Regions from separate parts of the Paenibacillus sp. CR_12 genome, predicted to be linked through region 1. Evidence: predicted binding sites of a transcription regulator. Region 1 holds the regulator's gene; the other holds the start of a gene.
The links. The regulator NrdR, encoded in region 1, represses ribonucleotide reductase genes. The targets are predictions, from matches to a motif close to AACACNATATATNGTGTT.
Positions count from the first base shown of each region.

Region 2: the regulator NrdR is predicted to act here: its motif matches at 4,386-4,403, upstream of RB297_RS11225 (adenosylcobalamin-dependent ribonucleoside-diphosphate reductase).

Region 1 covers NZ_JAVFHO010000008.1:196,388-204,858, reverse strand. Annotated here, with positions in the region: gene polA (DNA polymerase I) at 1-2,615, shown strand, start outside; gene mutM (DNA-formamidopyrimidine glycosylase) at 2,762-3,595, shown strand; gene RB297_RS24660 (MntP/YtaF family protein) at 3,717-4,457, shown strand; gene coaE (dephospho-CoA kinase) at 4,467-5,066, shown strand; gene RB297_RS24650 (lytic transglycosylase domain-containing protein) at 5,063-5,629, shown strand; gene RB297_RS24645 (alpha/beta-type small acid-soluble spore protein) at 5,698-5,925, opposite strand; gene nrdR (transcriptional regulator NrdR) at 6,073-6,546, shown strand; tRNA gene RB297_RS24635 (tRNA-Ala) at 6,726-6,798, shown strand; gene RB297_RS24630 (YhgE/Pip domain-containing protein) at 6,926-8,116, opposite strand; gene RB297_RS24625 (nuclear transport factor 2 family protein) at 8,369-8,471, opposite strand, start outside.
Region 2 covers NZ_JAVFHO010000002.1:1,620,733-1,628,784, reverse strand. Annotated here, with positions in the region: gene RB297_RS11240 (hypothetical protein) at 116-1,231, opposite strand; gene RB297_RS11235 (YqhG family protein) at 1,377-2,339, opposite strand; gene RB297_RS11230 (DEAD/DEAH box helicase) at 2,341-4,098, opposite strand; gene RB297_RS11225 (adenosylcobalamin-dependent ribonucleoside-diphosphate reductase) at 4,520-7,162, shown strand; gene RB297_RS11220 (GntR family transcriptional regulator) at 7,388-8,052, shown strand, end outside.

The DNA.
Region 1 (8,471 bases):
CATTCTTTGCGATGCCGCCGCTGACCAATGCCAGCGGACAACAGACGAATGCGGTTTACGGCTTTACGACGATGCTGCTTCGCTTGATCGAGGAGCATAAACCGACGCATATGATGGTGGCATTCGATGCCGGCAAGGAAACGTTCCGCCATGCGGATTTTCAGGAGTACAAGGGCGGCCGACAAAAGACCCCGCCGGAGCTCTCAGGACAATTCCCGCTGCTGAAGGAGCTGCTGAAAGGCCTGGGCGTCTCCCAATTCGAAATCGGCGGTTATGAGGCCGACGACATTATCGGTACGATTACCCGCCAGGCTGACGAAGCCGGCCGCAAGGTGATGGTCGTCTCCGGGGACAAGGACATGCTGCAGTTGGCTTCGGAGCATACCACGATCGCGATGGTCCGCAAAGGCGTCACCGAAATCGAGTATTACGGACCGGAACAGATTAAGGAGCGGTATAACCTGACGCCTGATCAGATTATCGACCTTAAGGGATTGATGGGCGATGCTTCCGATAACATTCCCGGCGTTCCGGGAGTAGGGGAGAAGACCGCGCTGAAGCTGCTTCATGAATTCGGATCCGTTGAAGCGGTGGTGTCCCGGACCGATGAGCTGAAGGGCAAGATGAAAGAGAAGATCGAGGAGCATGCGGATTCCGCCATACTCAGCAAGAAGCTGGCTACGATCTTCCGCGAAGTGCCGCTGGAACAGTCGCTGGATGAAATGGCATTTACGGGCCTGAATGAAGAGACGGCTGGTCCCGCACTGGCGAAGCTCGAGTTTAAATCGCTTATTGAACGGTTGAACCTGAGCACAAGCGGTGCCGCTGGTGATGCGGCGGAGTCGAAGCCTGAAGCGAAGATCGACGTGACCCTTGTGGACGCGACGGGAATTGCCGAGGTTGCGGATCATCTGGCACAAGTGACCGTGCTCCATGTGGAAACGCATGGGGACAACCCCCATCATGCGGACGTGATCGGGCTGGCACTCGCGACGGAGGAGCGGCAGTACTTCATTTCGTTTGACGTGCTGAAGTCGGAAGAGGCGGAGCCTGTCCGTGCTTGGCTTGCCGATAGCGAGATCCAAAAACGCGGGTATGACCTGCACCGTATTGACCTGGCGCTGCATTGGCAGGGCATCGCTTTTGCCGGCGCGGCATTCGACGTTCACCTGGCAGCTTACCTGCTGGATCCTACGGAATCGAATCAAACCCTTAGCGGGCTGGCCTCCAAGTACGGTCTGGCCTATCTTCAAGCCGACGAGGACGTGTTCGGTAAAGGGGCCAAGTACAAGGTTCCCGATGTGGAGAAGCTCAGCGAGCACATGGCCAGAAAATGCCTGGCCGTATCCGAACTGGTTCCCATTCAGGAGAAGGAGCTGGCTGCGAATGAAATGCTCCCGCTGTTCCATGATCTGGAGATGCCGCTTTCCCGCATTCTGGCCGATATGGAGAAGCAGGGAATCGCCGTGAATGCGGAGGATTTGAAGGAGCTGGGACGCGAGTTCGAAGGGCAGATCGCGAAGCTCGTTCAGGAGATTTACGAGATCGCCGGAACGGAATTCAATCTCAATTCGCCTAAACAGCTCGGCGAAATCCTGTTTGTGAAGCTGGAGCTGCCGGTCATCAAGAAGACCAAAACCGGTTATTCCACCGATGCCGAGGTGCTCGAAAAGCTGGCGCCTTATCACGATATCGTCCGCTTGATTTTGCAGTACCGTACATTGGCCAAGCTGCAATCCACTTACGTGGAAGGACTGCTGAAGGAGATTTCATCCGCAACCGGCAAAGTGCATACCTACTATCGTCAGACCATTGCCGCTACCGGCCGTCTGAGCAGCCAATACCCGAATTTGCAGAACATTCCGATCCGTCTGGAGGAAGGGCGCAAGCTGCGCAAGGTTTTCGTTCCGTCGGAACCGGGCTGGAGCATTCTGGCAGCGGACTACTCCCAAATCGAGCTTCGCGTGCTTGCGCATATCTCGGACGACGAACGGCTGAAGGAAGCCTTCGTCCACGACATGGACATCCACACCAAGACGGCGATGGACGTGTTTGGAGTCGGCATGGATGAGGTGGACTCCAATATGCGCCGGTCCGCCAAGGCGGTTAACTTCGGCATCGTGTATGGGATCAGCGACTATGGCCTGTCCCAGAACCTGAACATTACGCGGAAGGAAGCGGCAGCGTTTATCGACCAGTATTTCGAGGTGTTCCAGGGCGTGCGGCGCTATATGGACGTGATCGTCAAGCAGGCGAAGCAAGACGGGTATGTGAAGACCTTGCTCGAACGCAGACGGTATCTGCCGGAGATTAACGCCAGCAACTTCAACCTGCGCTCTTTTGCAGAGCGGACGGCGATGAATACGCCGATTCAGGGAACGGCCGCGGACATCATCAAGCTGGCCATGGTCCATATGGACAAGGCGCTCCATGAGCGCCAATTGAAGAGCCGCATGCTGCTCCAGGTGCACGATGAATTGGTGTTCGAGGTACCGGAGGATGAGCTGGAGGTCATGAAGGAATTGGTGCCGGACGTGATGAGTCAGGCGCTGAAGCTGTCCGTGCCGCTGAAATCGGAAGTCAGCTATGGCGAGAACTGGTACGAGGCAAAGTAAAAGCTGCACGGTGTGCTGGCGGATAGGGTTCATTAAGGGGGATCATGGGGTGAAGAGGGAGGCGGTTATGCACCATACCTTTCCACAAAACCATGGTCCCGCTCTGTCCCAACTTCCGGTATAATGGGGGATGAGGTGAAGTCATTATGCCGGAATTGCCGGAAGTAGAAACCGTGAAACGAACACTGAACCAATTGATTAAAGGTAAGCATATAGATCATGTATCCGTGAACCTGCCGCGGATTATCCAGCGTCCTGACGATATCGAGGCATTTGCTTTTATGTTAAAGGGCCATACCGTGGAAGGCGTGGAGCGCCGCGGGAAGTTTTTGCGGATCTTGCTGGACGGGCTGGTGCTCGTTTCGCATCTTCGGATGGAGGGGCGTTACGGGGTGTACCGAGCCGAGGAGCCGGTGGAGAAACATACCCATGTCATCTTCCATTTCTCGGACGGGACGGAGCTGCGGTACAAGGACGTGCGCCAATTCGGAACGATGCATCTATTTGCGCCGGGGGAAGAGTTCCAGCATGCTCCCCTTGCCAAGCTTGGTTATGAGCCGCTGGATGACACGTTTACGTTCGGAACCTTCAAGGAAGTCATCGGCACCAAGAAAACGAAGATCAAGGCGGTGCTTCTGAATCAGGCATATGTGGTCGGCATCGGCAATATATATGTTGATGAGGCCTTGTTCCGGGCCAAGATTCATCCGGAGCGGAACGCGAACAGCCTGAAGGATGCCGAACTTAAGCGATTGTATCATGCGATCGTGGATACGTTGTCCGAAGCCGTCGACGCGGGCGGATCTTCCATCAAGTCCTATGTCAACGGGCAGGGCGAGATGGGGATGTTCCAGAACAGCCATCAGATTTACGGTCGGAAGGACAAGCCGTGCCATGCGTGCGGCGGCCCGATTCATAAGATCGTGGTCGGCGGACGGGGGACCCATTACTGCCCGAAGTGTCAGCCGGTCAAGAAGTAATTGAATAGGCGTGCACCCATTCCTGCTCCCCCACATATAATGTGGAACATATGTGGAGCGCATCGGCAGCTCTTCTTCATGAATGAGCAGCTTGATGTGGAGCTTTGGAGGAGGGAAAAGGGTGCTCAGTCATATTTTCTCGTCTGCCCTGCTGGCCATGGCGTTAAGCTTGGACGGATTTGGGGCAGGGGTTACATACGGTCTGCGCAAAACAAGGATACCGCTGCTGTCTGTATTGATCATCTCGCTGTGTTCCGGTTTGGTGCTTGGCGTCTCCATGCAGGCAGGCGCGCTGCTGCAGCGGTTCTTATCCCCGTCTGCGGCATCCGTGATCGGAGCTGCCATTTTGATACTGCTGGGCCTATGGTCTTTATATCAGCAGGTTCGGAGAAGCAGCGAGCCTGAAGTGCAGCCGGCATCCGCCGTGGATTCTTCCGCATCGCTTACGGAAACGCCGGGAGCCATTCATCAAGGGACACCGCGTCGTGAAGTTACCACGGCAGGCCAAGAGCAGCTTCAGCGAGCGGTATTCTCCCTTGAAATACCGAAGATCGGCGTCGTCATTCAAATTCTCCGCAGCCCGACGAAAGCGGATCTGGACGACTCCGGCAGCATCTCACCATGGGAGGCGATGTGGCTGGGGATCGCGCTGTCGCTCGATGCGTTCGGAGCAGGGCTCGGCGCAGCGATGCTGGGTTTCTCGCCGCTAGGCACCGCAGCCGTGGTTTCCTTGTTCAGCGGGATATTTCTGGTGCTGGGCATGCGGGTCGGCCTCCGTTTTGCGGCCAAGGGAGGCATGCGTTTTATCTCGTATTTGCCTGCTTTTTTATTAGTTGTCATGGGTATAATGAAGCTGTTATGAGGTGAAGTCATGAATATCGGTTTAACCGGAGGAATTGCAACAGGCAAAAGCACCGTGTCCTCCATGTTGGCCATGAAGGGAGCGCTTCTCGTCGATGCGGATATCATCGCCCGGGAAGTGATGCTCCCGGGTCATCCGGTGCTGGGTAAAGTGACCGAACATTTTGGACAAGCGATCCTGTTTGAAGACGGTACGTTGAATCGAAAGAAGCTCGGGGAGATGATTTTCCGTCATCCGGAGCAGAGAGCGGCATTGAATGAGATTACGCATCCGGCAATCCGGCAGGAAATACGGGAACGGACGGAGGCGTATGAACGGCAGCATCCCGACCGGCTCGTGGTAGCGGATATTCCATTGCTGCTGGAGGCAAGGGAAGCCTATCCTTATCTGAAGCAGATCGCTGTTGTCTATGTCCCGCGCGAGCTGCAGCTTGCGCGTTTGATGGAGCGGGACGCTCTTACCCGGGAAGCGGCAGAGGCGCGTCTTAGCAGCCAGATGGACATTGAGGAGAAGAAGCTTCGAGCGGATATCCTGATCGATAACAGCGGCACGTTGGCCGAAACGCAGCAGCAGGTGGACAACCTGTGGAACAGGTTGGTTCAGTTATGAAGTGGCTTCGTAAAAAAAGGGTGCTGCTCCTGCTGTTCGTTTCTTTTGTAGCGCTGCTGTTCCTAAGTTCCAATTGGATGACCCTGCTGTATCCGATCCATTATAAGGATGAGATCCGCAAACATGCCGCTTATTATGAGGTCGATCCGTTTCTGGTGGCCTCGATCATCCGGGTGGAAACGAATTTCAAGCCGGGCAAGGAATCCAAGAAGGGGGCGCTGGGCATTATGCAGCTGATGCCGGATACGGCGAACTGGGCGATGGAAATGGCCAAGCTCCCGTCGGTGAACCTGCTGAGCGTAAAGAATGAAGTGGATGCGAACATCCAGCTGGGCACCTGGTACATTCAGAATCTGCACAAGGAAATGGACGGCAATCCGATTGCCGCCATCGCCGCTTATAACGCGGGCCCGGGGAACGTCAAGAATTGGATCAACAAGGGCATGTGGGACGGAACCTATGAGAACGTGAAGAGTATACCGATCGGGGAAACCCGGCATTATGTACAGCGCGTGATTTATTATTATAATCAATATACGGATGTGTATAAGGGCGGCTTCTAAAGAAAAAAAGAGCGCTGGACAGGCTCTTACTTCGAGCCGCCAACACTCCTTTTTTAAGGAAGAATCAATTATTGACCGGAGAATTGACCAGCCAATTGTTGCTCGGCCAGGGTTACAAGACGCTTTGTGATGTATCCCCCGATCGAACCGTTCTCATAGGAAGTCATGTTACCTTGGTATCCGTCTTGTGGAATGGAGATACCAAGTTCTTGAGCTACCTCGTACTTCAGTTGCTCAAGAGCAGCGTTTGCGCGAGGAACAACCAGGTTGTTGGAGTTGTTGTTGCTTTGTGCCATGTTAAGTTCACCTCCTTGGGTTGGTAAAAGTATTATGTCTCGGGTCTCGCATTTTCATAACATAAAAGACAAAAGTTTTGCTGGTAAATTTTTCTGACGCCCATTAAGGGCGAATCACGCTGAATACAAAGGAAGTGAAGACAACTTATGAAGTGTCCATATTGCAGTTATGCCGGAACGAAAGTGCTGGATTCCAGGCCTGCCAACGAGAATAAATCCATCCGCCGCCGCAGGGAATGCGAGCAGTGCAGCAAGAGATTCACAACCTTTGAAATGGTGGAGGAAACGCCGCTGATCGTCGTGAAAAAGGACGGAAGCCGCGAAGAGTTCAGCCGGGAGAAGGTGCTCCGCGGTTTGATAAGGGCATGCGAGAAGCGTCCGGTATCCGTGGACCAGCTGGATATGATCGTATCGGATGTCGAGAAGGCGCTGCGCAATACCGCGGCGGCGGAAGTGGAGAGCCGCCAGATCGGGGAGCTTCTGATGGAACGGTTATATCCGGTCGACGAGGTGGCTTACGTTCGGTTTGCGTCCGTATACCGGCAGTTCAAGGATATCAATATGTTCATGAAGGAACTGAAAAGCCTGCTGTCCAAGGATACGGACGTGCAGGAGCTGTAAGAGCGCTACGGTTCTTAAACGACCCTGGTGCTCTTCCGGCGCTCTCATGGCGCCAAATTCTCAACATCGATAAGTGACATTATATAGAGAAGGAAAAAAGGCACTGCGCATTATCAAAAAAGTTCTGAAAAAGTGTTGACATGCCTGCTGATTTTTTATATGATATAGAAGTCGCTTACGGGGCCTTAGCTCAGCTGGGAGAGCGCATCGCTGGCAGCGATGAGGTCAGGGGTTCGATCCCCCTAGGCTCCATACGAAGAGAAACCCTTGAGAAATCAAGGGTTTTTTTTGTTTTTATAATAACTTTTTAATACTTCCCAGAAAATTAAATTATTACATGAGCGTAAAAAAAGGAAGTACAACGCATCGTTGATTGTTCTTACTTTATTGTATCGCCTGTAACAGAAGTAGGGGCGGCATCTGTCGCTTGATTTGCCTTAAATCCGGAAGAGAGCAGCAAGACCAAAAATCCACCGGCGACGCCCCACAAAATCAAGGCGTTTGAGTGAGCGGCGTCCAGTCCGCCGAAGTACATGACTTCCCGTAGCCCTCCTGCCGCGAAGCGCAGTGGCGTCCACGAATAGATCCAATCTCGCGTCGTCTGCGACAAGAACTCCGGAGCCATGTTCAGGAGCGGCACCGAGAAGAACATCAGCAGTACGAGCAGCGGTATTGCACGGAATCCGATCCAATTCAGCAAGGAAGATTGCAACAAGAAGAACGCCGATCCAGCCAACCATAAGAACAACCACGTCTCCCCCGCGTTCGCCAGTTCCATGCCGTACCACGACGAAGCCATCCATATGGTGAAGCATGAGGCTATGCCGACGATCGCAAGCCCCCCGATAGCTTGCAGCGCGCTGACTGTCCATCTCCTTGAACCCGCGGCGACCGCCTTCTGGCTAGCCAGGAGCAAGACGACTCCGGTCACCATGCTGCCGATCCATATAATCTGGGTAAACAAGCCCGGCGCATTTCCCGCCGCATTATTCACTCCCGGTGGATGCACGACTTCCTCCTGAACGTTCACCGGTGTCATTAAAGCTTTAGCCGTCTCAATGGGAATTTGTCCCGTTTGCTGTCCGATCTGCCCAAGCAGCTGCTGCAACAGTTCCCCATTGATCATGTTCATCGCTTGCCCCATTGCCTGTCTTACGACCATCGAGGCTTGGGTGTTCATACCCTCGTTGGAGATGATTCTCACATTAGGGTGAATCGGCGAGTGAGTCGCTAACGAGAGTAAACCGCTGCTCAGATTCGCAGGAATCACCATCGCTCCGTAATATTCGCGTTTATCCAGTCCATCCCGAGCCTTTTCCTCGGAATCCACGACATGCCAGACAAACGGCATTGCCGGGCTCGACAGCAACTTTTCCCGGATCATTTCCCCTACCGCAAACGTTTCTCCAGTCGGCAGCTCCGTCGGCTGGTCAAGGATAACGAGGGCCGCCGGGACCTCCTTTGGCTTCGATCCAAGCACCGATCCCATCATCGCTAACCCGAATACGGTCAACACGATCAGGACGAGCACCATGCCCAGCCACATCATTTTTTGTGTCAGCATTTTCATGATCCACTACTCCTTGTTCTTTATAATGAACATATGGTTGATTATCAACGGCAATTTTCATTTGTGAAGGGCAACCATATAATATGGCTGCATCACACGATCACTTCATGGCAATGAACAAAAAGAGCGTTGCTGCAGCAACGCTTCTGTATCTTTTTGATTACAAAATTGATTGCTCAAGTACATTCGTGAATCGCAAGACATCACCGCACTTACATTTCGGCGATGCCTTGCGATTTAGCCACACAAATTTCAAAATCTACTGTTCGAATTTTTTCGTTTTTCTGCCGGCAGTATGGCCTCGATTACGTCCCAATGCTCAGCGATCTTTCCATCCTCTACGCGGAACAGATCG
Region 2 (8,052 bases), on a different contig from region 1:
CGAGCCCTGATCAGGGCCGCGTCCTTTTGTCCGTCTGGGATGCTGAAGGCATGAGGGCTTATGGTTGGTTCGCATGAATGACGGACTTGTTAGCCCGCTTGCTTGTACTTTCGCGTCATTTGGGTTGAGCATAGAACTGGCCTTGTCCGATCAAGCGGGATGCCGGCAGGAAGCGGAAGGTATCTGTGTTCCGCAATGGAACCGACACATAGAGCGCTGCCGAATGCTTCTGAATCCCTGTCGACCAGCGGTGCCACCCGATTAAGGTAAAAGGGGCTCCGTAAGCAGCATTGCTATTTTTGGACTTGAATATCAGGCTGGAGTGCTCCTGCAGCAATTTACGCAGATCGGCACTGCTTCGGGCCGTCAGATTGCTTGAGGTCAGCCATAGCAGATTATCGTAAGGATCCCGGGAATCGCCGGCTGCAATGGTTGGCGCTCCGGCAATCCAGCGAGCGGATGAAGTTACCAATCCCTTGCTTGCCGCCGGCATCGAAGCCGATGCCGGCTTGACCGCCGTCGTTGTCTGCTTGAGTTCTTCCGGAAGGATTTCGCTATTCAGTGCACTGATATAAACCGGCTTCTTGCCGGGAAGCTGAACCTGCCAGACAGGGGATACGTCATACAGCTTGCGCACGCTGCTTCCCTTCGGCAAAGATCCGCCGGCCTTCAGAAATCCCTCGGCCGCAAGCCGTTCATTCAGCGGTGCTTGACTGTAGGGAAGGGTGGAGCCGATCCCGTATTCGCTCAAGATATATCCACCGTCTTCTCCTGCGCTGATAATCATGTAGCCCTGAGGCAGTCCCTGATCGGAAATCGTGACCAGCCAGCCGTGCGTGCCCGGACCAAGTGGGGTGAAATCCAGCTCTGCTCCGTCCCAGGCAGTAAATGGCGCATGCACCGATAGTTGATCCACGGTCTGTTCTGCAAAGTCTACCAAACTTTCCGGTACTTGAGCCCTGGCGCTGCTGTAGGCTAGGCTCGATGCAGACTGGACTGCAAGCAGAGCGTCTGCCGCACGGACGGCGCTCGCAGGATTGGGGGTGTCTGCTTCACGAGCCGCAGCCATGCCTGCCTGCGGGTGGGTCGTGCTGAACCACAGGAGTGCCGTTACGATGACGGAGGCAGACCACCTTCGATATTGGATAAAGCGTTTGTTGTCGATTGATTTAGGTTTGCGCTTGTTGTCCTTGTCATCCTGGTAACGGGGTTCCATGTTCCACAGCTTCAAATCGCTAACCGCCTTTCCTTGGCCCTTACGCGCCATGGATGTGATGGAATCATCATATCGGACAAGCTCTGCAAAGGCTGTTGCAAGCTGTCGCGGCAGGGGAAGGGAGAATGGTTCTTTTTTTGCCTGCTTTTGTAGAGAGGCGTCATGAAGACGCGCCCACGGGCGAACACAGATGAAACAGACCGCAGGTTATGGCGGACAGGCTCACTTTCGGCTCGTACTGCCACTGCATTTCCGACCGGCGGTTCTTGTACTGCTCCTCGATTTGCGCCTTTTTCTCTTCGTCCTGCTCTTTGAGCAAATCCTCGTAGTAGCCGTCGATGACCATCAGCTCGTCTTCGAGGCGTTCCTTAGCTTTCGCCGCCCAATCGTAATCCAGCTTGCTCAGCTTGTTGATCAGATGATTCTCCAGGGCAGCTACGGCCTGCTCAAGGGTGAGAGCCGCCGGTCTGACGTGAACGCTCTCGGGCAGGCGTGGAGTCAATTCGCGCCCATGCAGAATGGCGGGGAAGTCTTCGGTAATCGAGCGGCTGGACAGCGAGATTCCGAGAAAAAACAAATCCTCCCGCTTCAGATCGCAGCTGAACTCCACCTTGAAGCAGACGCCCAGCCACTGCTCATAAGGCGTGGAACGGCCCCTGGGACGCGGTTCGGCATCCCGCTGCTGGAACAGATACACGCATTTGCCCTCTTCGCGGGAGGCATTCCAAATCTGGGCGAGCCGGCTGCTGCCGTAGCCGATATTCTCCCGCTGAATCCGGCCTGGCCCCAAGATCGGCAGTACCGGGGCGTTCCCGTAATAGCGCGCCAGCAGCGGATCCTGCGCAGGTGCGTTGAGCTGGGTTTTGGCTTTGGCTTCTTCGGCCTTGGCGAGCCGTTCGTCGTATTTTTCCGGATCAAACACGAAGTTGAACGACAGCGTTTCGGCGGGAGCCCCGGTCCGTTCCACGAACCCCCAGTAATAGGGGCGGTTGGTGAGCATTTTGTCGGCCTGCGGCGACAGTTTCACGGTGACATGCTCGGGCGATTTTTCGATGACGGTGCATTCGGTGGCTTCCAAATAGGCCATGAAGTGCTGCTGCACCTCCTGCGGCGTCATGGTCATATTAGGCTTCTTCCTCTCTGAGAGTTTCTTCGGCCGTGCTTTCCAGCTCGACGTCCTGCTTGATATGGTGAATCGAGTCGCCCAATGTGCTGATGCGCTGGCGGATTTCATCATCATTGCCGGACTCCAGCATGATTTTGTACAGGCTTTTCTCGATCGATTCCTTCTTCTCGAAGCGCTCCAGGATAACGTCAAGCCCGCCGATGACCATCTCGAACATGTTGATCTTCTCGTGCAGCAGGTTCAGGATATGCTCCTCGATGGTTCCCGAAGTCGACAGGTTGTAGATCTTCACGTCATTGGTCTGGCCTAGACGGTGCACGCGTCCGATCCGCTGCTCGACCCGCATCGGATTCCAGGGCAGGTCAAAATTGATCATATGGTGGCAGAATTGCAGGTTGATGCCTTCGCCGCCGGCTTCCGTCGCGATCATGACCTGCGCCTTGCCGCGGAAAAGGTCCATCATCCAGTCCTTCTTGCCGCGGTTCATGCCGCCCCGGTACGGGACGGAGACCAGCCCGTGATCGCGGAAATAATTGAGCAAGTATTCCTGCGTGGCCCGATATTCCGTGAACACGATGACCTTCTCGTTCATTTGCTGAATGAGCTCGATGGCTTTTTCCGCCTTGGTGTTTGCTTTGATGGCCTTGATGAGATAGACCAGCTCCCAAATTTTATCGCGCAGCGGAGAGTCCTCCGGCAGCTTCTTGGACAGATTAACAAGGGTCACGAAGACGGCATCCCGGCTGCTGCATACTTCCCGCTGCAGGGTGACGAGCGACAGCATACTGCTTAAATTTCCCCCAGCTGCCTGATACTGATCTTTGACGAAGGACGTAACGCCGTCGTATAATGACTGTTCTTCAGGCGAAAGGCTGAGTCCCACGTTGCGGACGGACCGCTTCGTGAACTTCACTTCGCCTTCGCCCCGACGGTTGCGGATCATGACCTTGGACAGCTCATCCTTGAGCTGGTCCTGGTTCTTCGGTCTTCGTTTATCCACGACAAAATTTGCGGCAAACTGTCCCTGGCCGCCAAGCTGGCCCGGTTTCAGCAGCGTGATGAGATTGAAGAGCTCGCTGAGGTCGTTCTGCACCGGCGTGGCGGTGAGCAGGAGACAGTATTTTTTGCGCAGCTTTTGGATGAATTGATAATTGGATGTTTTCTTGTTCTTGAGCTTGTGGGCTTCATCGATGATGAGCATGTCGTATTCCTGGTTCAGCAAAATCTCCTGATGCGGATCGCGCTTGGCCGTATCCATGGAGGCGACAACGATGTCATTGCCCCAGGAGTACGCTTTTTTCTGCGCGACCGCGGGAATGCCGAACTTGGAGTTCAGCTCGCGGACCCATTGCAGAACCAGGGAAGCAGGTACGAGAATCAGCACTTTGGATACCAGTCCGCGCACGATGTATTCTTTTAAAATGAGACCGGCTTCAATCGTCTTGCCAAGTCCCACCTCATCCGCCAAAATGGCTCTGCCCGACATCTCGAACAAAACGCGTCTTGCGGTATCGGTCTGATGGGGGAGCGGGGATAAACCGCCAAGGTGCTTGAGGCACTGCAGTTCTTCAAAGCTTGTAACAAGGCGCGATTTCTCGCCCTCAACGGCAAGCTGGGCCAGACGATAGTCACCCCAAGGGCCTCCTTTGTCCAGTCGGCCAGAGAGATCGTCAAACCAAGAACGGTCGATCTGCAATGGAACGGGAAGGCGCGGGTCGAAAATCATGCCTGAGTCGGCAGATGGCTGTTGGTTCATGTCGATCTCCTCCTGTGATGAAAGATTCCGGGCCAACGGTGTATATGTAGTATGGACGAAAAAAGAAGTCTTCATAACCTTGCACGGATTCGGGAGCCGCGGAATACCCTATAGAGCGCACGGCTGCTGGAATTGGATATTTTCATCCTTTTTTTTCATAGGGATCAGCGAAAAAGAGAGCGAGAGGAAGAAAGCGGAAGCTTGCGCGCGGGAGCTTGGAACTGTCGGCTTAATTTTCACATTATCGGCATAGTTAACCTATATATAGTGTAGTATAATGAACAAATAGCACTATATGTGGTGTATATAGTGGTTTTGGATGTTTGACCGGCTACATAACAGGTTATGTTGTTGGTGAGCACATACTTGGGAATCTTTTAAATTTTATATCTTATATAGGAGGTAGTTGCACTTGAGTACGATGCAGAATCAGCGGCTGGAAGGTTTAAGCGAGAAGATCTTTTTGGACCGGTATGCCTGGAAGGATGCGGACACCAACAACGCCAAGGTCGGCGACGTGGTGCTCGTGCTGACGAAGGATGATCCTAAATTTCCGACCAAGGAAGTCGGCGAAATCGTGAAACGCGAAGGCCGCAAGGTCACCGTGAAGACACGGAAGGGCGAGCTTGTGGAGTCGGATGTGGAGAAGCTGACGTTAACCATCGAGAAAACGCCGGAAGAAATGTGGGATCGACTCGCGGCCGCCATGTCATCGGTTGAGGCAACGCCGGAACTGCAGGAAGAGTGGCGCGGGAAATTCCGCGAGATTCTGGATGATTGGAAGCTGGTGCCGGGCGGACGGATTGCGGCCGGAGCGGGTGCAAGCGATGAATTGACGCTGTTCAACTGTTACGTCATTCCTTCCCCGAAGGACAGCCGGGGCGGCATCATGGAAACCCTGAGCGAGATGACCGAGATTATGGCGCGCGGCGGCGGTGTCGGCATCAACTTGTCTTCCCTTCGTCCTCGGCGCGCGATCGTTAGAGGCGTGAACGGCTCCTCCAGCGGTGCGGTATCGTGGGGCGGATTGTTCAGTTATACGACAGGCCTGATCGAGCAGGGCGGAAGCCGCCGCGGCGCGCTCATGTTGATGATGAACGATTGGCACCCGGACGTGGAGGATTTCATTACGGTGAAGCAGACGATGGGACAAGTCACGAACGCGAACCTGTCGGTATGCGTCAGCAACGCTTTCATGAAAGCCGTGAAGGAAGACCTGGACTGGGAGCTGGTGTTCCCGGATACCACCGATCCGGATTACGATGAGCTGTGGGACGGCGATTTGGATAAATGGAAGAAAGCCGGACGCAGCATCATTCCATATAAAACGGTTAAAGCACGCGAGGTATGGCACACCATTATCGAATCCGCATGGAAATCGGCAGAGCCGGGCGTGGTCTTCATGGAATACTACAACCAGATGTCCAACAGCTGGTATTTCAACCCGATCATCTGTACCAACCCTTGCGGCGAGCAGGGACTTCCGGGCTGGGGCGTATGCAACCTGTCCGCGATGAACCTGTCGAAGTTCTACGATGAAGCGAATCATGACGTTGCATGGGATGAGCTGGCTACGACGACGCGTTACTCCGTGCGTTTCCTGGATAATGTCATCGACCGGACGCCTTACCATTTCGAAGAAAACGAATTGAACCAGAAAAAAGAGCGCCGCGTAGGCCTCGGAACAATGGGTCTGGCCGAGCTGATGATCAAGCTGAACATCCGTTACGGCAGCCCGGAATCGCTGGAGTTCCTGGATAAGCTGTATGGCTTCATCGCGCGCGAAGCGTATCTTGCATCCGCGGATATTGCCGAGGAGAAGGGCTCGTTCCAGGCATTCGATGCCGAACTGTATCTGCAAAGCGGCTTCATGAAAAATATGGCCGAGGTGTATCCGGAAGTTGCCGAAGCGGTCCGCAAAAAAGGCGTCCGCAACGTTACCGTCATTACCCAAGCGCCGACGGGAAGCACGGGTACGATGGTTGGAACTTCGACGGGCATCGAGCCGTACTTTGCCTTCAAATACTTCCGTCAAAGCCGTCTCGGCTTCGACGAGCAGTTCGTGCCGATTGCTCAGGATTGGCTGGACAGCCATCCGGGCGAAGAGCTTCCGGACTATTACGTCACCGCGATGAGTCTCTCCGCCGAGGATCACATCCGCGTGCAGGCGGCGATTCAGCGCTGGGTGGACAGCTCCATCTCGAAGACGGCGAACTGTCCGTCCGACTTCACGGTTGAAGATACGAAACGCCTGTATGAGCTGGCATTCGATCTGGGATGCAAAGGCGTAACGATCTACCGCGACGGCAGCCGCGACGTGCAGGTCCTGCAGACGGAGAAAAAAGAAGACAAAGCCGCCGAAGCGACAACAGCTTCTACCGCGGAAGCGGCGCTGGAGCAAAGCGCTGCAGGCCAAGCCGCTGAGGAAACGGCGAGCGTGGAGCCGGCTGCTGCAAGCGTGGCCGTGACAGCCTCCCCGAGCAAGAGCGGACTGGATAAACAATACAAAAAGCGTCCGCAAGTGCTGCGCGGCGCAACCTATAAAATGAACACGCCGTTCGGCATGGCGTACATCACGATCAATGATCTGGACGGCATTCCAAGCGAAATCTTCCTGAACGTCGGCAAAGCCGGATCGGATGTGTTCGCGATGGCGGAAGCCCTGGGCCGCGTATGCTCCCTGTTCCTCCGTTACGGAGACCACGGCAACAAGGTGGAGCTGCTGATCAAGCACCTCAAGGGCATCGGCGGCACCGGCGCGATCGGCTTCGGCGCGAACCGCGTCGAGTCCATCGCCGACGCCGTGGCGAAGGCGCTCGAGACGCACGTGGCCAACAACGCCGAGGCGGATCATGACCATGATCCGGCACCGGTCGCAGCCACGATGGCGCCTGCCGATGCAGGCGAAGGCGGGGCAACGGCAGCTGCGGGCCACGGCGGACATGGCGCGCACGCAGGCGGCAGCATGTCGCTGGATCTGTGCCCGTCCTGCGGCGGGGCATCCTTGATTAACATCGAGGGATGCAAGACGTGCGGGAACTGCGGGTATAGTAAGTGCTCTTAAGGAAGTCGTAGGGAAGAGCTCCCTCCAAAATTTGATTTTCCCGCGCAAGCTAACGAATATGATAGATCAATAAATAAACAGCGGCAGTCAGGACATGATTTTCTCGTCCATGGCTGCCGCTGTTTCCATGATTAGAGCATGGAATAAAACGCTTACGCCATTCGTAACGTATATATTAAACATATTGAATGAAATGTGGTGATTCGGTTGAGCTCTACGGAAAGAATGCCTTTGTATCAGAGGATTCAAGAGTATATACGCGACTTGATATCGTCGCAGGTACTGAAGGTTGGAGATCGTATACCTACGGAAAAGGAACTCATGGAGCGTTTTGGAGTAAGCAAGATTACGGTCGTTAATGCCCTGGCCGGCTTGGTTAACGAAAAAATCATAACCAGGGTGCCCGGAAAGGGGACTTTTGTAAGCGAGCCCGAATCTCAAATGCCGGCCACTCCTCCTATAAGTACCGTAAAACCTGTCCATAAGACTAGCGGAGAAATGGGGACGCGGTTGATCGGGCTCATTATGCCCAGCATTTATGATTATTTTACGATTCGACTTATACAAGGTATTCAGCAAGCGCTGAAAGAGAACGATTACCGCTGCGTTATCTATTTATCAGAGGGCGATATTGATAAGGAAAAAGAGGCGATCCAGACATGCAGTAACATCGGAGTAGAGGGGTTATTGATTTTCCCGGTGGACGAGGAATTATTCAATGAGGAAATATTAAGCATGAAATTTGCGGGGTTTCCGTTTGTTCTCATCGACCGTTACCTTCCCGGGGTGGAAACGCATTATATCGCATCGGACGGCAGGCTTGGCGCTAACATGGCGGTCAATTACCTGTGGGAGCTGGGGCATCGTGATATCGCCATCTGCTCCGATTC